Simiduia agarivorans SA1 = DSM 21679: one gene and its partner. Each later gene encodes a partner of the first gene's protein in a complex. Links are inferred from orthologs where the notes say so. Each region holds a gene or a part of one and is shown on either strand. Other genes may lie near its edges. The genes, in order: dinB and dnaN.

Region 1 (8,645 bases):
GCCACCTTGGTGCGGGCATCCAGTCGGGCCATCAGGGCCGCCATATCATCCGCTTCGGCAGCGACTTTGCGCTGTTTAGCGGCTTCACGGGCGGCTTTTTCCTCGGCGAGCGCGGCCTTGATCCGACGCTCTCTTGCAGCCGCCGACTCCACCTTGGCCTTGCCGCCGGAAGCCGGTTTCCGGCTGCTGGCTTTGGACGCAGAACGAACGCTTTTTGCGGGGCCCGAGGATTTCAGCTGGGATTTGCGTCGCGCTTCAATGCTGGCAATGAGTGCGCGCATATCGGCCGCATCTTCGGTGCTTTTGGTTTGCCGCAGAGCCACCGATGTGGTCGCCGGGTTTACCGGCACGGGATCGGGCGTCTGAAGTGGCTGTGGCTTCTGCTTCTGTTGCAGTTGTTGCTGCTCTTGCTGCTGACGCCGATCCTGCAACCAGCCATCCAAATCGTCATCCGCGTCTTCATCCGTGCCTTCCAGAAGGGATTTATCAATGGTGGCGGTGACTTCTTTGCGCTGAGTGACTGAGCGAATCAATTCTGCCTGTAATTCCTCCTGTGCTTCGCGACACAGGGCAGACAATTCGCGCGCATTGTCCGCATCAGCGTACTCCGCCACGTCAAAACCGTCCGCCCCCTCAGTCCTGAGCAAATCATAAAGCGGGCCCGGCACCCCCTCCTCGGCCTGAGTGAGCAACATTGCCCAATGAAAATCCAAATCCACGCGACAACTACCCACAAAGGCCCGTCCACTGGCCTTGTGTGTGGCGGAAAACACAATCACAGACTTACTACCTCAAGTACATCGGTTCTGAATAAGTGCCGGCAGGTTTCACCGGCGAAAGGCGCGGGATTATAGTGGCATGAATAAAAATCACCAGATTGACAGCTGCAGAGGACTAAGTTAACGAACGGTGCCAGACTACAGATCCACGATCGGGGGTCGGCGCGTTATGCCTGCGATCTACCTTCTATATATAGGCGCCAATATGATTTTTTCAGGGGCCCGTTAAAACAACGCCAATTGGGCGCCGGCGTCACCCTGTCGCGGTGCTAACTTTACCCCTATCCCCAAGAGCCGGACCGGAAGGTTGTGGCGATCCAGCGCCTCTGAAAACAGACTCTTATACAGGCACGCCCCAGGTTTAATACCCGCTCTGGCCAAGGTGGTTACAGAAAAGTCCGAAAATTTCACTTTGACAAAACAGCCAGAGATGAACAGGCCAGACTCGATTTTCTGCATTCGTTGATCAAGCTCAATAAGCAGGTCGGGCACCCGTTCAAGGCAGGCATCCCGACCGATCAGATCTGTTGCATAAGTGTGCTCGACGCTCATGCTCTTGCGGGTACGCGTCGCGGCGACAGGACGATGATCTATTCCCCGACACAAGGAGTACAGGCGCGAACCAAAGCTGCCAAAGTGGGAAACCAGCTCCATTTCACTCCGGGCCTGCAGATCCTTGCATTGATGAAGTCCCAACGACTGCATTTTGGCCGCGGTCACTCGCCCAACACCAAATATCTTGCTTACCGGCAATCCAGCGACAAACCCGGCCACCTGCGCCGGCTTGATGACACACAGGCCGTCAGGCTTATTCCAATCACTGGCAACTTTTGCCAGGAACTTGTTAGGTGCCACGCCGGCAGATACCGTGATTCCCACCGCAGCGCGTACCTCTTTTCTGATTGCCTCCGCTATCAAGGTGCCACTGCCAGACAACAGTCCGCTGTCGGATACGTCCAGATAGGCCTCATCCAATGACAATGGCTCAATGACCGACGCATAATGAGAAAAGATCTCATGCATATCCTTCGACGCCTGCTTATAGACTTGAAATCGATGAGGCATCAGCACCAGATGCGGGCAAAGTCGCAATGCCGTCGCAGTCGGCATTGCAGAATGGATACCAAAACGCCTCGCTTCATAGTTACAGGTTGAAATCACACCCCGGCCACTCGCGCTACCACCGACAGCAATAGCTTTACCCACCAATTCAGGGTGATCCCGCAACTCCAACGCCGCATAAAAACAATCGGCGTCGATATGAATAATTTTTCGGACTGAAGGCTTATCGCTCATACTGTAATTATATACAGGCCAAATGCCGTGCGCGAGATAAAAAAGTTTTGACCGGTGCTTTGCCAGCGCCCGAAAAGGGAATTCAATCCAACAAATAACGAAGACCAGAACGTTCGTTTTCCGGGTTTCTTTGGCCTGTTTCGGGAGCCATTTTGTCGATCCGAAATCGGGCGCTTTTTTTTAAAAAAAGCACCCGCAAAGCCAACCGACCCCTCAACTGAAGAAAAAAACATATTTTTTTCAAATAAATTGGTTTTTTTTCAACTTTTCAGCAGATTTTTTTTGTAATTTGCTTGAATTTTCACCACAATTGCTTAACGTATACACGCCGAACCTTTTTTTCTTAAACAGCTGGCATTTTTTTCACAAAAACAACCAAGGAAAATACACCATGGCTGCACGTAAAACCAAAGCTGCTAATCCAGTTGCAGAACTGGAAAAACAACTGGCAAAAGTCCAGGCCGACCTGTCCAAAGCTCGCGCCAAGCAGGAATCTGATGCTTCCAAGGAAATTGCTACCCTGAACAAGGCAGCCACCAAAGCTGCCGCCGACGCCAAAAAAGCGGCTGCTGCCCTCGCTTCTGCCAAGAAGAAGAAGAAATCTGCAGCCTCTGTTAAGGCTGTTGAGAAAGCTGCTGCTAAAGCCGCTGCTGCCAAAGCCGCTGCTGCTGATGCAAAAGCCGCTGTTACCGAAGCCAAGGCTGCTCTGAAAGCCATTAAGGCTGACAACAAGGTTGCCGCCCAGCTGGACAAGGCTTACGCCAAGCAGCAGGCTGTAATCGCCAAGAAGAAGAAGGCTGCAGAGAAGAAAGCCGCAGCCAAAGCCAAGGCCAAAGCCAAGAAAGACGCGGCCAAAGCCAAAGTAGCGGCCAAGAAAGCCGCCATCAAAGCCAAGGCTAAAGCCAAAGCTGACAAGGCCAAAGAGAAGGCCAAGGCCAAGAAAGCCGCCGCTAAAGCCAAAGCCGCCGCCAAAAAAAGCCGCTGCCAAGGAAAAAGCCAAAGCTAAGAAAGCCGCCGCCAAAGCCAAAGCAGCTGCCAAAAAAGCCGCTGCCAAGGAAAAAGCCAAAGCCAAGAAAGCCGCTGCCAAAGCCAAGAAAGCTTCCAAGCCTAAGGCCAAGAAAGCCGCCAAGCCAAAAGCTGCCAAGAAAGCCGCCAAGCCAAAAGCCGCTAAAAAAGCCGGTGCCAAGCGCGGTCGCAAGCCAAAGGCTAAGTAAGACCTGATAGTGCTATGAGAAACGGGCACTCAGGTGCCCGGTTTTTTTATTGTGTCGCGTTTCTCTCTACCAGAAAGTCCACAAATGCCTGGTTTGCCAGGGAAAGATACCTGTCTTTTCGCCATGCGATTCCCAATTCCAACGGTTTGGCACCACTGATCGGCACGCCTTTTAACGCAGGTTCCGCACTGGCCATCATTTCCAACGTCAACGCTACCCCCTGGCCCGCAGCAACATACTCCGTCATCAGACGCAATAAATTGGTTTCGAGTGCAATCCGCAGGGCAACACCCCGCTTTTGTGCCTCGGCTTCTAACCAATCTCGCAGAAAGTAGCCTTTGCCGTACACCACCAATGGTTGCGCTAATAAATCCTCCAATGCGACCCGTTTACGTGTAGCCAGAGGGTGCGAAGGCGACATGCAAGCCACCAGATTCTGGGCGATCAACTGACATCCGGCCAACTGCGAGGGCAATTCGCGCAGATTCACTACCGCCATATCGATATCGCCCGCCAACAACCGCGCTTGTGCTGCCCGAGTGCCTTCTCCGGACACCTCGAAATCGATCGCAGGATGGCGGGCACGGAATTCAGCAATCAAAGACGGTAAAAAGTAAGAGCCCACCATAGCCGACGTGCCCAGTCGCACCTTACCTCGTTTAAGCCCACCCAAATCCGACATTTCCAGGCGGGTTTGCTCGAACTGTGCAATCAGTTGACGCGCACGGGACAACAACACCTGCCCCTCCGCTGTCAGCGTTGATCGCCGCTCTGTGCGATCAAACAGCTGGACACCCAATGACTGTTCCAGCTTTCGGATTGACACACTGATAGCGGACTGCGCAATGTGAAGCTGGTTCGCTGCGCTGGTAAAACTGCCGGAGTCGGCCACAGCGATGAACACATGAAGTTGCCTGATATCCATGAACCAATCTCTTTAATGTATGACTGCCATACATATTATATATTTTTTATATGAAAATGCCTTTGCTACACTCTCCAGTCATGTAGCGGCCCATCTTGGCCGTATCCCAAAGACCTTTCGAAGCCGGACCTGAATCCTGAGGTGCATTATGAGCGCGCAAAACCACTGGGCGAAAAATTTTGACTGGGCCGATCCGTTCCTGATGGATCTGCAACTCACTGAAGAAGAACGCATGGTGCGCGACACCGCCCACCAGTACGCGCAAGATAAACTGCTGCCCCGCGTGCGCGACTCATTCCGTAATGAAACCACCGACCCCGCCATTTTCCGCGAGATGGGCGAACTGGGCTTGCTCGGCTCGCCTCTGCAGGGCTACGGCTGCCCGGGGGTGAGCTACGTGAGTTATGGTTTGATTGCACGCGAAGTCGAGCGCGTAGACTCCGGCTTCCGCTCCATGATGAGCGTACAGTCATCCTTGGTAATGTACCCGATCTACGCCTACGGCTCGGAAGCACAGAAAGAAAAGTACCTGCCAAAACTGGCAAGCGGCGAATGGATCGGGTGTTTCGGCCTGACAGAGCCCGACCACGGCTCGGATCCCGCCGGCATGGTGACACGGGCACGCAAAACCGACGGAGGTTATCGTCTGAGCGGTGCAAAAATGTGGATCACCAACTCGCCCATCGCCGATGTATTCGTGGTGTGGGCAAAAGATGACGAGCAGGTCATCCGCGGTTTTATTCTCGATAAAGGCATGAAAGGTCTGTCCGCGCCCAAAATCGAAGGCAAACTGGCGTTGCGTACATCGGTCACCGGTGAAATCGTAATGGACGATGTGTTTGTGCCAGAAGAAAACCTGTTGCCCGGCGTGACCGGCCTGAAAGGCCCGTTCGGTTGTCTGAACAGCGCTCGCCTGGGCATTTCATGGGGTGCACTGGGCGCAGCCGAAGCCTGCTGGCACTCTGCGCGCGACTACACACTGGAACGCAAACAGTTTGGCCGCCCGCTGGCTGCCAATCAGCTGATCCAGAAAAAACTGGCGATCATGCAAACCGATATCAGCCTGGCGCTGCAGGGCTGCCTGCGCGCCGCACAATTGAAAGACCAAGGCCAACTGGCGCCCGAGCTGATCTCCTTGCTGAAGCGCAACTCTTGTGTAAAAGCGTTGGAGATCGCCCGCGAAGCCCGCGACATGCACGGCGGCAACGGTATTTCCGATGAATACTGCGTCATGCGCCACATGGTCAACCTGGAAGTCGTCAACACCTACGAAGGCACCCAGGACGTTCATGCGCTGATTCTGGGCCGGTCTCAAACCGGCATCCAGGCCTTTTATTAATCGAAGCAATCGATGATGAACACGCCTTTACATGGTTTAAAGGTACTGGATATGTCCCGCATTCTGGCTGGCCCCTGGGCCGGTCAGTTGCTGGCAGATCTGGGGGCCGATGTGGTGAAAGTCGAACGTCCCGGTGCGGGTGATGACACCCGCCATTGGGGCCCACCCTACCTGAAAGACCGCAATGGCGAGGATACCGAAGACGCGGCTTACTTTATGGCCGCTAACCGGGGCAAGCGCTCGATCGCACTGGATATCACCCAACCGGACGATCAGAAAATCATCCATCAGCTGGCGCAAAAGGCCGATGTGATTCTGGAGAATTACAAAGTCGGCGGGCTCAAAAAATACGGCCTGGATTACGACGCGCTCAAGTCAGCCAACCCCCGGCTGGTGTATTGCTCAATCACGGGCTTTGGCCAAACCGGCCCTTACAGCCAGCGCGCGGGCTATGACTTCATGATCCAGGGTATGGGCGGACTCATGAGCATTACCGGCGAGCCCGACGGAATGCCGGGCGCAGGGCCTCAAAAAGTGGGCGTTGCGGTCACCGATTTGTTTACCGGCCTGTATGCCACTATTGCAATCCAAAGTGCACTGCTGGAGCGCGAACGCAGCGGTCAGGGGCAATACATTGATCTGGCGTTATTCGACGTGCAGGCGGCAGTGCTGGCGAATCAGGCCACCAACTACCTGGTGGGCGGCATCACGCCAAAACGCATGGGCAACGCACACCCGAATATCGTTCCCTACCAGGCGTTTGCCACCGCCGACGGCCACATGATCCTGGCAGTCGGCAACGATGGACAGTTCAAAAAATTCTGCCAGGCAGCCGGCAAACCCGAACTGGCAGACGACCCTCGTTACGCGACCAATCCGGCCCGCATCGCCCACCGGGAACACATTTGTGCCGAAGTCGCCGCACTGTTGGCCGCCAATACCACACAAGCCTGGTTAGACCTGCTGGAACCCCTGGGTGTCCCGTGCGGGCCAATCAATTCAGTCGATCAGGTGTTCAGTGACCCGCAAATACTGCACCGCGGCATGCGCGTTGAGCTGGAGCACCCTGTCACGGGCACAGTGACTTTACCCGGCAACCCGATTCATTTCGGCAGAAGCGATCTGAACCTGCGTCAGGCACCGCCCAAACTGGCAGAGCACCAGAGCGAGGTTATAACGGATTGGCTGAACGGCGATTAAACCCGTCTTACCGGCCCGGCTGATTGGCCGCCCTTGGAGCGATCCGGGTGGTGGCAGAGGCAATGTTTTCGCCGTCACAATAAGCGGTGTATTCCAGCGGTGCACCGGCAATATCAGTGGCGTCGAAATGTCGCTCAAAGTAGAAATGCGCGCCGGGGCTGCCATCGCGTTCAAACTCATCTATCCGGCTGGCGCGCCAGTTCTCAATGCTGTCCAGCCAGGACAGATCTTTCATATTAACCAGTTCTTCCTGCCAGCGGCTCAGGCAATGCTCATAAAACGGCCGCTCCAGAATGCTGGGGTCGTAGTCGACCTTGGCTTCCCCACTACTCACATCCAACGACGCCAGGGTCAGTCCATCGTATAACAACAGAAATGTACGGCTGTTTTCATCGCGACAGGTAATGCCGAACACAGGGTGCTCGGGCGTGCTTTTGGTCCGTGCGATTTCACCGCGAACCAGCGTAACACATCGATCGGTAGCCACTGCAGACTCGGCAACCGCTCGTAATGACGTCCAATGCAAGGCATAGCTTTTAGGCAGCCAGAGTCGATTGATATCCAGCTCAGACGCAAGCGTGAGCGGTGCACTCAGCAAAAAGCTAATTGAACATGCAAGAAGAGTTTTACGCATACCGCTCCAGCCCCTGATGAATAACCGGGCCGGACAGGCAGGGTTCAGGTACCGGAGCCGGCCATAATGGAATATACAAAAGCATAGAGCATCAACCGTTGCTTCTCCTCCATTTCGAGAAACTCCACGCCATACACGGCAGGATGACCGGATGCCATTTCCTGTGTGCTGCGCTCTACCCTCGCGCGCACCACCGCCTCGAGTGACAAAGTGCCGGAAAACTTCACCAGTTCAATCTGACTATTCAGCGTGATCACATCGCCCACTTCGGCGATGGGCGCAGTGAGCGCAACTCTCGCGCCAAGTACGCTGATATCGGAGTAGAGCCCATCCGCCGTAGCCGTTTGCAGCCCCTGGGTTACACTGGCCGACACCGGCAATTGCAGCTCGATGCGGGTAGCCCCGCGGATTTCCTTAAAACTCAGGCGGGCAGGATAGCTGAGGAAAATCAGCGCCTTCGGATGAGTGATAATCTGTTCAACCTGGCTGGCAAACGCCAGAATGCCATTGCCCGCCATGATTTTCACCAACAGCTTCTGCCCAGAGCGAATACTGGAGGCCTTGGCCGCTTTCGGTAAGGTCACCAACAGGTATTCACCGGGCACACAGCCCACCAACTTTGACGCAAATTTAAACGGCGAGCCGCCCGCACTGGCGCCTTCCAGCGCCAGCGGATACCCGAAAGGCAGCTGATACTGCTCAAATGTCTTACTTCCAGACTCACTCATTCACTGACGGTCACTTTGCGATTGGGGTCGATTTTATCCAACAATTTCAACGCCAGCACTTTCAAACGAGCAGGCAACAGCAGCATGGCTGGGGTCACCAATAGCGTCAGAATTGTTGAGAAGATTAGACCATAGACAATCGCGCTCGCCAACGGCACCCAGAAGCTGGCCACAACACCACCTACAACCACATCGCGCCCGATCAGGTCCACCGACATATTGGTTGCAATAGGCAACAACCCGAGAATGGTCGTGGCGGTGGTCAGAAATACCGGCCGTAGGCGCTGCGCACAGGCCATGACAATGGCGTCAATGGGCGCCAGATCCGGCTGTTTTTCCCGCAGGTGATTAAAGGTATCAATCAAAACAATATTGTTGTTCACCACGATCCCGGCAAGCGCGACTATCCCGACCCCGGTGAGAATAACACTGAAGGTGGATTGGGTTAGCAGCAAACCAAGCAAGACCCCGGCGGTCGACATGATTACCGCTGAAAGAATCAGGGCGGCCTGATAAAAACTGTTGAACTG
Region 2 (8,588 bases), 900 kb from region 1 along the record:
CCTTTGCCGATAAAAATGGCCTCAAGGCTGATCAACTGATCACCAAAAATGACGGCAAAGCAGACAAACTGTTCGCACAGATCAACAAAGGCGGCGATGCTATCGCTCAATTGATTCCCGCGATGGTTAACGACGCCTTGAACGCACTGCCGATTCCCAAACGCATGCGCTGGGGCGCCAAGCGGGAGGAGTTTGTCCGGCCGGTGCATTGGTTGGTGATGTTAATGGGCGACGAGGTGATTGAAGGCTCCGTGATGGGTCTGACCGCCGGACGTGAAACCCGTGGCCACCGGTTCCATTGCAACCGCACCCTGGTGTTGGAAAAGGCCACCGATTACGCCGCGCAATTGCAGTCGCCGGGTTACGTGATGGCGGATTTCGATGCCCGGCAAAAAACCATCGTGCAACAAGTCAATGACCAGGCCAAACGGTTGGGTGGCGTTGCGCAGATGGACCCGGCATTGTTGGATGAAGTGACCGCATTGGTGGAGTGGCCGGTGGCGCTTGCCGGCAAGTTCGAAGAGCGTTTTCTGGCGGTACCTGCCGAAGCCCTGATTTCGTCCATGGGCGAGCACCAGAAATACTTCCACGTGCTGGATAAAGACGGCAAGCTCATGCCGTACTTTATCACTGTGGCCAACCTCGAGAGTAAAGATCCCGCGCAGGTCATCGACGGCAACGAACGCGTCATCCGACCCCGCCTGTCTGACGCTGCTTTCTTTTTTGAAACCGATAAAAAAACCCGCCTGGATACCCAGCGAGAGCGATTGAAGACGATCGTGTTTCAGGCGCAACTCGGCACGTTGTACGACAAAACCGAGCGCATCGCCGGTTTAGCACACGTCATCGCTGAGCGACTGGGCGCCGACGCCGCTGCCGCCCGGCGGGCGGCAGAGCTTTGTAAAAGCGACCTGGTCACGAATATGGTGGGCGAGTTCGATACCATGCAAGGTATTGCCGGTTACTACTACGCGCTCAACGATGGTGAGTCCGAAGAAGTGGCCAAAGCATTGAATGAGCAATACCTGCCACGTTTTGCCGGCGACGCGCTGCCAGAAACCACCACCGGCACCGTATTGGCATTGGCCGACCGGCTCGACACACTGGTGGGCATTTTCGGCATTGGCCAGTTACCCACGGGTTCCAAGGATCCGTTTGCCTTGCGTCGCGCCAGTCTCGGCGTGTTGCGCCTGCTGGTAGAGAAGCAGCTGCCATTGGACCTGAAGGCACTGGTGCAGGCCGCGATTGAACAGCATCAGCCATTGCCGGAGGCCAACGGCCTGGTGGACCAGGTGGTGGGTTACATGCTTGAACGCTTCCGCGCCTGGTATGAAGAAGCCAGTATCGCCACCGAAGTGTTCCTGTCTGTCGCAGCAAAATCATTGACCCAACCGCTGGATATCGACAATCGCGTCCAGGCCGTGCATGCCTTCAGTCAATTGCCGGAAGCCCAGGCGCTGGCTGCCGCCAACAAGCGGGTCGGTAACATCCTGGCCAAGCTTGATTCACTGCCGGCCGACGCTATCGATACTGACTTATTGGCAGAGCCGGCGGAGAAAGCCCTGGCTGAGGCAATAGCTGCAAAACGCGCCAGCACCCAGCCCCTGTTTGATCAGAGTGAGTATAAGTTGGCACTCACCAACCTGGCAGACCTCCAGGCTCCTGTAGACGCCTTCTTTGACCAGGTGATGGTGATGGCTGACGACGACGCCCTGCGGAACAATCGCCTGGCGTTATTACAGCAACTTCGCGCTCTTTTTCTGGAAGTTGCCGACATTTCCCAGCTGGTTCCAGCCAAGGCCTGATGCATGGACGACAACCTCAAACTGGTGATACTCGACCGGGACGGCGTGATCAACGAAGACTCGGATGCATTCATCAAATCCGAATCAGAGTGGGTTCCCCTGCCCGGCGCCATTGATGCCATGGCGAGCTTGTCCAAGGCCGGCTTTACGCTGGTGGTTGCCACCAACCAATCGGGATTGGCGCGTGGTTTGTTCGATCTCGATGATCTCGAAGCCATGCACGCCAAAATGGCCCAATTGGTGGAAAGCCAGGGTGGGGCATTATCAGCGGTGTTTTATTGTCCCCACGGGCCGGACGACGGCTGCAACTGCCGCAAACCCAAGCCCGGGCTGATCGACGCCATCGAAGCGGAGTTTGATACCAGTGCTTCGGGTGTACCGCTGGTTGGCGATAGCTTGCGGGATCTTGAAGCAGGCATCAGTAAAGGCTGTGACCCCATTCTGGTGCTCACGGGCAAAGGCCGTAAAACCCAGGCCAGTATCGAACAGCAGGCACCTGATTGGGCGAACAAGCTGGTTGTCTGCGAAGATCTCGCCGCTGCAGCGCACCACATACAAACAGTTTACGGATAAGCACCTTGTTACTCACACTAAGGAATTTGTTGTTTTACACGGTCTACTGGCTGTCTCTGCCGGTATTCAGTTTTACCGGCTTGTTGCTATGGCCGGTTACCAGCTACCGCTGGCGGTCCGGCTTTGTGACCTTGTGGAATCGACTCGTTGTGTGGTGGTTGAAAATCACCTGCGGAGCGACCTATGAAATCCGCGGTCGGGAAAACCTTCCCAGCGGTCCGAGCGTGGTGTTGTCCAACCACCAGTCAGCCTGGGAAACCCTGGCATTGCAGTACTTGTTCAGCCCGGCTTCAACGGTACTGAAACGGGAGTTGTTAAACATCCCGGTATTCGGTTGGGGATTGAGGGCCATGGAACCCATCGCGATTGATCGCAGCAACCCCAGAGAAGCCTTAAAAGCGGTGAAGGAGCAAGGGCAGGCCCGCCTCGCCAGCGGTAATCATGTGTTGATCTTCCCTGAGGGCACACGCAAAGCACCCGGTGAGTTGGGCAGCTTTGCCCGCTCCGGCGCCGATATTGCCTGCGCGGCCGGCGTGCCCATCGTACCGGTTGCACACAACGCCGGCACCGTTTGGCCCACCCGTCAGTGGAAAAAGCGCCCAGGGCATGTGGTATTGAGTATTGGTCCAAGCCTTCAGACCGAGGGAAACAACAGCAAACAGGTCACAGAACAAGCCCGTCAGTGGATCGAACAAGAACTGCATCGCATTGCCGGTTAAGCATTGTAGGTAATAAAAAAGGCGGTCTTTAGACCGCCTTTTTTATTACCGGATGTTTTTACACATCCAGATTTTCCACGCTCAGGGCGTTGGTCTCAATGAAATCACGCCGGGGTTCTACCTGATCCCCCATCAAACAGGTAAAGATCTGGTCAGCAGCCACCGCATCTTCGATGGTAACCCGCAGCATGCGACGGCTTTCCGGATCCATGGTGGTTTCCCACAATTGACCAGGGTTCATTTCACCCAGGCCTTTGTAGCGCTGAATGTTGTATCCACGACGGGATTCGCCCATCAGCCATTCCAGGGCTGCCTTGAAGCTTTGGGTGGCAAAGGTACGTTCGCCACGCTTGATGAAACCGGTAGGCTCCAGCAATCCATTGAGCTTGTCACCCAGAGCAACCATAGCAGCGTACTCGCGCCCACCCAGAAAATCCTGACCAAGGGTGTAGTCAGTTGGCACACCATGGGCGATCACTTCGATACAGGGTTCATAAATATGGCGTTCGCCGTTTTCCAGTGCTTTGACCTGGAAACGGTGCGTGCCGGTAGCCACATTCGCGAGTCGGGCATTGAGCTGGTCACACCAGGCGGCTACCGAGCCTTCATCCGTTAATGTCGCCGTATCAATGCCTTGCAGGTATACCAGCGATTCGAGTACTTCTGCCGGGTATACCCGCGACAGGCGATCAATCATGCGCATGACGCGACGGTATTCTTCCACCAGAGCACCCAGCGCTTCGCCTGAAATACCAGGCGCTTCGGCATTTACATGCAAAGAGGCATTTTCAAGGGCCGCTTGCGTGAGATAGGCGGTAAGTGCTTCATCGTCCTTCAGGTACTGTTCCTGCTTGCCCTTGCTGATCTTATACAGCGGCGGTTGGGCAATGAAAATGTGCCCACGTTCCACCAGCTCACGCATTTGACGGAAGAAAAAGGTCAATAACAGGGTCCGGATATGGGAACCATCCACGTCCGCATCCGTCATGATAATAATGGAATGGTAACGCAGCTTTTCCGGGTTAAATTCTTCCTTGCCAATGCCACAGCCAAGCGCCGTGATCAGGGTGCCCACCTCTGCAGACGAGAGCATTTTGTCGAACCGGGCCTTTTCAACGTTCAGGATTTTACCTTTCAAAGGCAAAATAGCCTGCGTGCGGCGGTCCCTGCCCTGCTTGGCGGATCCACCGGCGGAATCACCCTCCACCAGGTAGATTTCAGATAATGCCGGGTCTTTTTCCTGACAATCTGCCAGCTTACCGGGCAAACCGGCAATATCCAGCGCACCTTTACGGCGGGTCATTTCACGGGCTTTACGGGCCGCCTCACGGGCACGGGCCGCTTCGATCATCTTGGTCACCACGGCTTTGGCATCACCGGGGTTTTCTAACAAGTAGTCCGTAAATGCCTGGCCCATCTCCTGCTCCACGGCGGTTTTCACCTCAGAGGAAACCAATTTGTCTTTGGTTTGTGAGGAGAACTTCGGATCCGGTACCTTGACTGAAATGATCGCGGTTAAACCTTCGCGGGCGTCGTCACCGGTGGTGGCAACCTTGGCATTTTTGCCCAGACCTTCCTTCTCGATATAGGTATTCAGGCCGCGCGTCAGTGCAGCGCGGAAGCCTGCCAGGTGAGTACCGCCATCCCGCTGAGGGATATTATTGGTATAGCAATAAATATTCTCCTGGAAGCTGTCGTTCCACTGGAGTGCCACCTCAACGCCTATACCATCTTCGCGCTGGGTATTGAAATGCATGGTTTTATTAATAGACGTCTTATTGACGTTCAGGTATTCCACAAAAGCATGCAGACCGCCCGCATACTCGTAGACCTCTTCCTTACCGGTGCGCTCGTCTTTCAGTACGATACGCACGCCTGAATTCAGGAAAGACAGTTCACGCAGACGTTTGGCCAGGTAATCGTAATGGAATTCTATGTTGGTGAAGGTGTTCGCCGATGGCTTGAAGTAAACCTGCGTACCGGTAGTCGCCGCGTCGCCAACCACCGTCAATGGGCCCTGTGGCACGCCATGATGGTAGATCTGCTCATGGATCTTTCCACCACGGCGAATGGTCAGTTTCAGCTCTTCGGACAAGGCATTTACTACCGAAACACCCACACCGTGAAGTCCGCCAGACACCTTATAGGTGTTGTCATCGAACTTGCCGCCAGCATGCAACACGGTCATGATCACTTCCGCTGCTGAAACGCCTTCCTCGTGCATTTCAGTAGGGATACCACGGCCATTATCGGATACAGAAATGGATTCGTTAGGGTGAATGACGACGCGGATTTCGGAGCAGTAGCCTGCCAGCGCTTCATCAATGGAGTTATCCACCACCTCGAACACCATATGGTGCAAGCCGGTGCCATCGTCCGTGTCGCCGATATACATGCCAGGACGCTTACGAACGGCATCCAGGCCTTTCAGGACCTTAATACTGGACGAATCATAGTTCTTCTGTTCGGACATTCAGGTCACTCCAAATCAACCATTATTTTGTTCTAATTTGCTTATCACACCTTGTTCCACGTGGAACAAGTCGAAGGAAACGCCCAAGGCCTGCCAGGCGCCCGTCAATTGCCCAGGGTCTATGCCGGTCACAAATATCTGGGCATCCAACGCTAACAGCCACTGCGCAAGCAGTTGCCTATGTTCTTCATCTAGTTCCGCTGGCAGATCATCCAACAGGTATACACAGGTTCTGTGTGTCGTCTGCTGAAATACCTGGCCAGCGCTGATTTTTAGTGCACAGGCCAGTATTTTTTGCTGACCACGAGAAAGAAACTCTTCTGCAGGCGCCCTGTTCAAGCGTATTCTCAAATCCGCCCGGTGTGGTCCAAGAAGGGTGTAGCCGGATGCTCGATCCCTGTCTAACCCTTCTTGCAGCACATCAACCAGATTCTGGTCGGCAGGCCAACCACGGTGGTATTCAAGGGTCAGATCAGCCAATGCCGGGACCGTGCCCTTAAGCGCGTTAAAAGCATCTTTAAATCGCGTGAAAGCCTGCTGCCGACACTGATCCAACAGCCCGGCTTCCTTTGCCAGCAGCGAGTCCCAGACAGCCAATGCAGAAGCCTCTATTCTACCAGAACGCAGCAGACTATTGCGCTGTTTCAGCGCCCTGCGGACCTGCTGCCAGGCCGGGAAGAACTGTTGTTCCACGTGGAACACCAACCAATCCAAGAACTGACGCCGCTCGCCCGGCCCGCCGGTGATTAACTCAAAGGTGTCTGCATAAATACTTTGCACGGGCAATACTTTCGCCAACTCTGCCGCCGACCCGACAGCTTCACCATTGAGCCTGAACTGGTCCTGTGACCGTCGATTACGTTCTACACCGAGCTTATCTGCCCTCCCCTGGGCTTTGATCACCCCGAAAACGACCACAGACGGCTGATCGGTCTGAATGAGTGGCTTCAGTTTATGAGAACGAAAGGATCGACCACGCCCCAACAAGGATATGGCTTCGAGAACACTGGTTTTACCCGCGCCGTTCTCACCAAAAAAGAGGTTAATCCGAGGGTGAAACTGCAGTTTAGCCGCGGTGATATTGCGGAAATGCTGGATATGAAGAGTATCGATAGACATAAAAAAGGCGACCTGAACGGTCGCCCTATCGCTGTTGATTACAGGCGCATTGGCATTACAACGTAGGCCGAATCACCATTTTCCGGCGCCTCTAGCAAGGCGCTGCTGTTGGAATCGGCAAGCGTTATTTTGACGTTTTCTGTATTCAACACATTAGTGACATCCAACAGGTAACTGACATTGAATCCGATTTCCATGGACTCACCGGTATAATCAACGGTTACAGTTTCTTCTGCCTCTTCCTGCTCTGGATTGTTGGCTACGATGGTTAACTGGCCAGCTTCTAACTGCAATCGAACACCACGGTATTTTTCATTGGATAAGATGGCCGTGCGCCCAAACGCCTGCTTCAACTCTTCCCGAACGCCGATGATCACCCGTGAACCACCCTTGGGAAGGACGCGTTCATAGTCGGGGAACTTGCCGTCCACCAGCTTGCTGGTAAAGGTGAAATCCGTGGTTACGGCTCGCACATGATTAGCACCTAGCACCACCTCTGCTGTTTGGTCACCATCACTCAACAGACGTGCAAGCTCAATCACGCCCTTTCTGGGGAGAATCGCCTGAACTTTTTCCGCACTTTGAATCTCCATGGTGCGCGTGCACATGGCCAAACGATGGCCATCCGTCGCAACCACACGCAATTGACCGGACGTAACCTCCCAAAGCATACCGTTCAGATAATAGCGAACGTCTTGCTGCGCCATCGCAAAGGACGTGCTATCAATTAAACGTTTGATATCTTTTTGCGGGCAGGTGAACGACAGATCACTGGGCCCATCTTCTACATTGGGGAAATCATTGGCCGGCAAGGTAGACAGCGTAAAACGGCTACGGCCGCTCTTAACCATCAGCTTTTGGTTGTCTTCTTTGAATTCAATATCAGCGCCATCGGGCAATGAGCGACAGATGTCGAGTAACTTACGCGCAGGCACGGTAATCTCACCAGAATCACCCGGGTGTTCCAGCTGAATCCGCCCCACAATTTCCACTTCGAGATCAGTACCGGTGAGTGACAGTTTTTCGCCATCCAACACGATCAATACGTTAGACAAGACCGGCAACGTCTGACGCCGCTCGACCACACCGGCGACCAATTGCAACGGTTTTAACAACGCATCCCGCGATACTGTAAATTTCATAACCACTCTCTTATAGGAAATCTAATAGGTCAGTTTGGGCTTATTATATCCAGATTACTCTGCGGTTGTTGCAGGCGTTCCGGGCTTTTTAGCTGGTGAGCAGCCGTTGCAAATTTTTTGTATCCTCGCGGATATCAGCGCTTTCCTCTTGCAGCTCTTTGATCTTACGGCACGCGTGCAACACCGTGGTATGGTCGCGACCGCCAAAGGCTTCACCGATTTCCGGCAGACTGTGGTTGGTCAGCTCTTTGGCCAGGCTCATCGCTACCTGGCGAGGACGTGCAACAGACCGACTGCGCCGCTTGGAATGCAAATCGCTGACTTTTATTTTGTAATATTCCGCCACTACCCGCTGGATATTATCGATCGATACCTGTTTATCCTGCAGCGCCAACAGATCTTTGAGTGACTCCCTCACCAACTCCACGTCTATCGGTCTGCCGGTAAAACTGGCATTGGCGACAACCCGTTTTAACGCGCCTTCGAGCTCTCGCACATTGGAACGTATCCGTTGGGCAATAAAAAACGCGGCATCATGAGGTAATGTCAGATTTTGCTGAGTCGCCTTTTTCATCAGGATGGCCACCCGGGTTTCGAGCTCCGGCGGCTCTACAGCCACCGTTAATCCCCAACCGAAGCGCGATTTTAATCGCTCTTCTAGCCCTTCAATCTCCCTGGGATAACGGTCACAGGTCAGAATGATTTGCTGCCCACCCTCTAATAACGCATTAAAGGTGTGGAAAAACTCTTCCTGCGA

The links.
Region 2: the proteins of dinB (region 1) and dnaN are in contact, whole or in part, in a solved structure (PDB 1OK7), measured with the Escherichia coli proteins. The link is inferred for Simiduia agarivorans SA1 = DSM 21679 from one-to-one orthologs.

What each region holds. Positions count from the first base shown.
Region 1 is NC_018868.3:1,847,901-1,856,545, forward strand. Bases 41-2,906 are described here. They hold dinB (DNA polymerase IV), read right to left. Parts: upstream 2,076-2,906; coding sequence 1,005-2,075; downstream 41-1,004. Other genes in these bases: M5M_RS08160 (hypothetical protein), read right to left, coding at 41-779; M5M_RS20140 (hypothetical protein), read left to right, coding at 2,467-2,906. Outside these bases: more of M5M_RS08160, read right to left, coding at 1-40; more of M5M_RS20140, read left to right, coding at 2,907-3,081; M5M_RS08175 (LysR family transcriptional regulator), read right to left, coding at 3,336-4,214; M5M_RS08180 (acyl-CoA dehydrogenase), read left to right, coding at 4,363-5,553; M5M_RS08185 (CaiB/BaiF CoA transferase family protein), read left to right, coding at 5,569-6,753; M5M_RS19465 (hypothetical protein), read right to left, coding at 6,761-7,387; M5M_RS08195 (flagellar brake protein), read right to left, coding at 7,432-8,115; M5M_RS08200 (efflux RND transporter permease subunit), read right to left, coding at 8,112-8,645. UniProt on the Escherichia coli protein: Poorly processive, error-prone DNA polymerase involved in translesion repair and untargeted mutagenesis. Copies undamaged DNA at stalled replication forks, which arise in vivo from mismatched or misaligned primer ends.
Region 2 is NC_018868.3:2,739,454-2,748,041, forward strand. What follows is about bases 5,780-8,588. They hold dnaN (DNA polymerase III subunit beta), read right to left. Parts: upstream 7,832-8,588; coding sequence 6,728-7,831; downstream 5,780-6,727. Other genes in these bases: recF (DNA replication/repair protein RecF), read right to left, coding at 5,780-6,689; dnaA (chromosomal replication initiator protein DnaA), read right to left, coding at 7,920-8,588. Outside these bases: glyS (glycine--tRNA ligase subunit beta), read left to right, coding at 1-1,805; gmhB (D-glycero-beta-D-manno-heptose 1,7-bisphosphate 7-phosphatase), read left to right, coding at 1,809-2,378; M5M_RS12190 (lysophospholipid acyltransferase family protein), read left to right, coding at 2,384-3,097; gyrB (DNA topoisomerase (ATP-hydrolyzing) subunit B), read right to left, coding at 3,156-5,570; more of recF, read right to left, coding at 5,586-5,779. UniProt on the Escherichia coli protein: Confers DNA tethering and processivity to DNA polymerases and other proteins. Acts as a clamp, forming a ring around DNA (a reaction catalyzed by the clamp-loading complex) which diffuses in an ATP-independent manner freely and bidirectionally along dsDNA.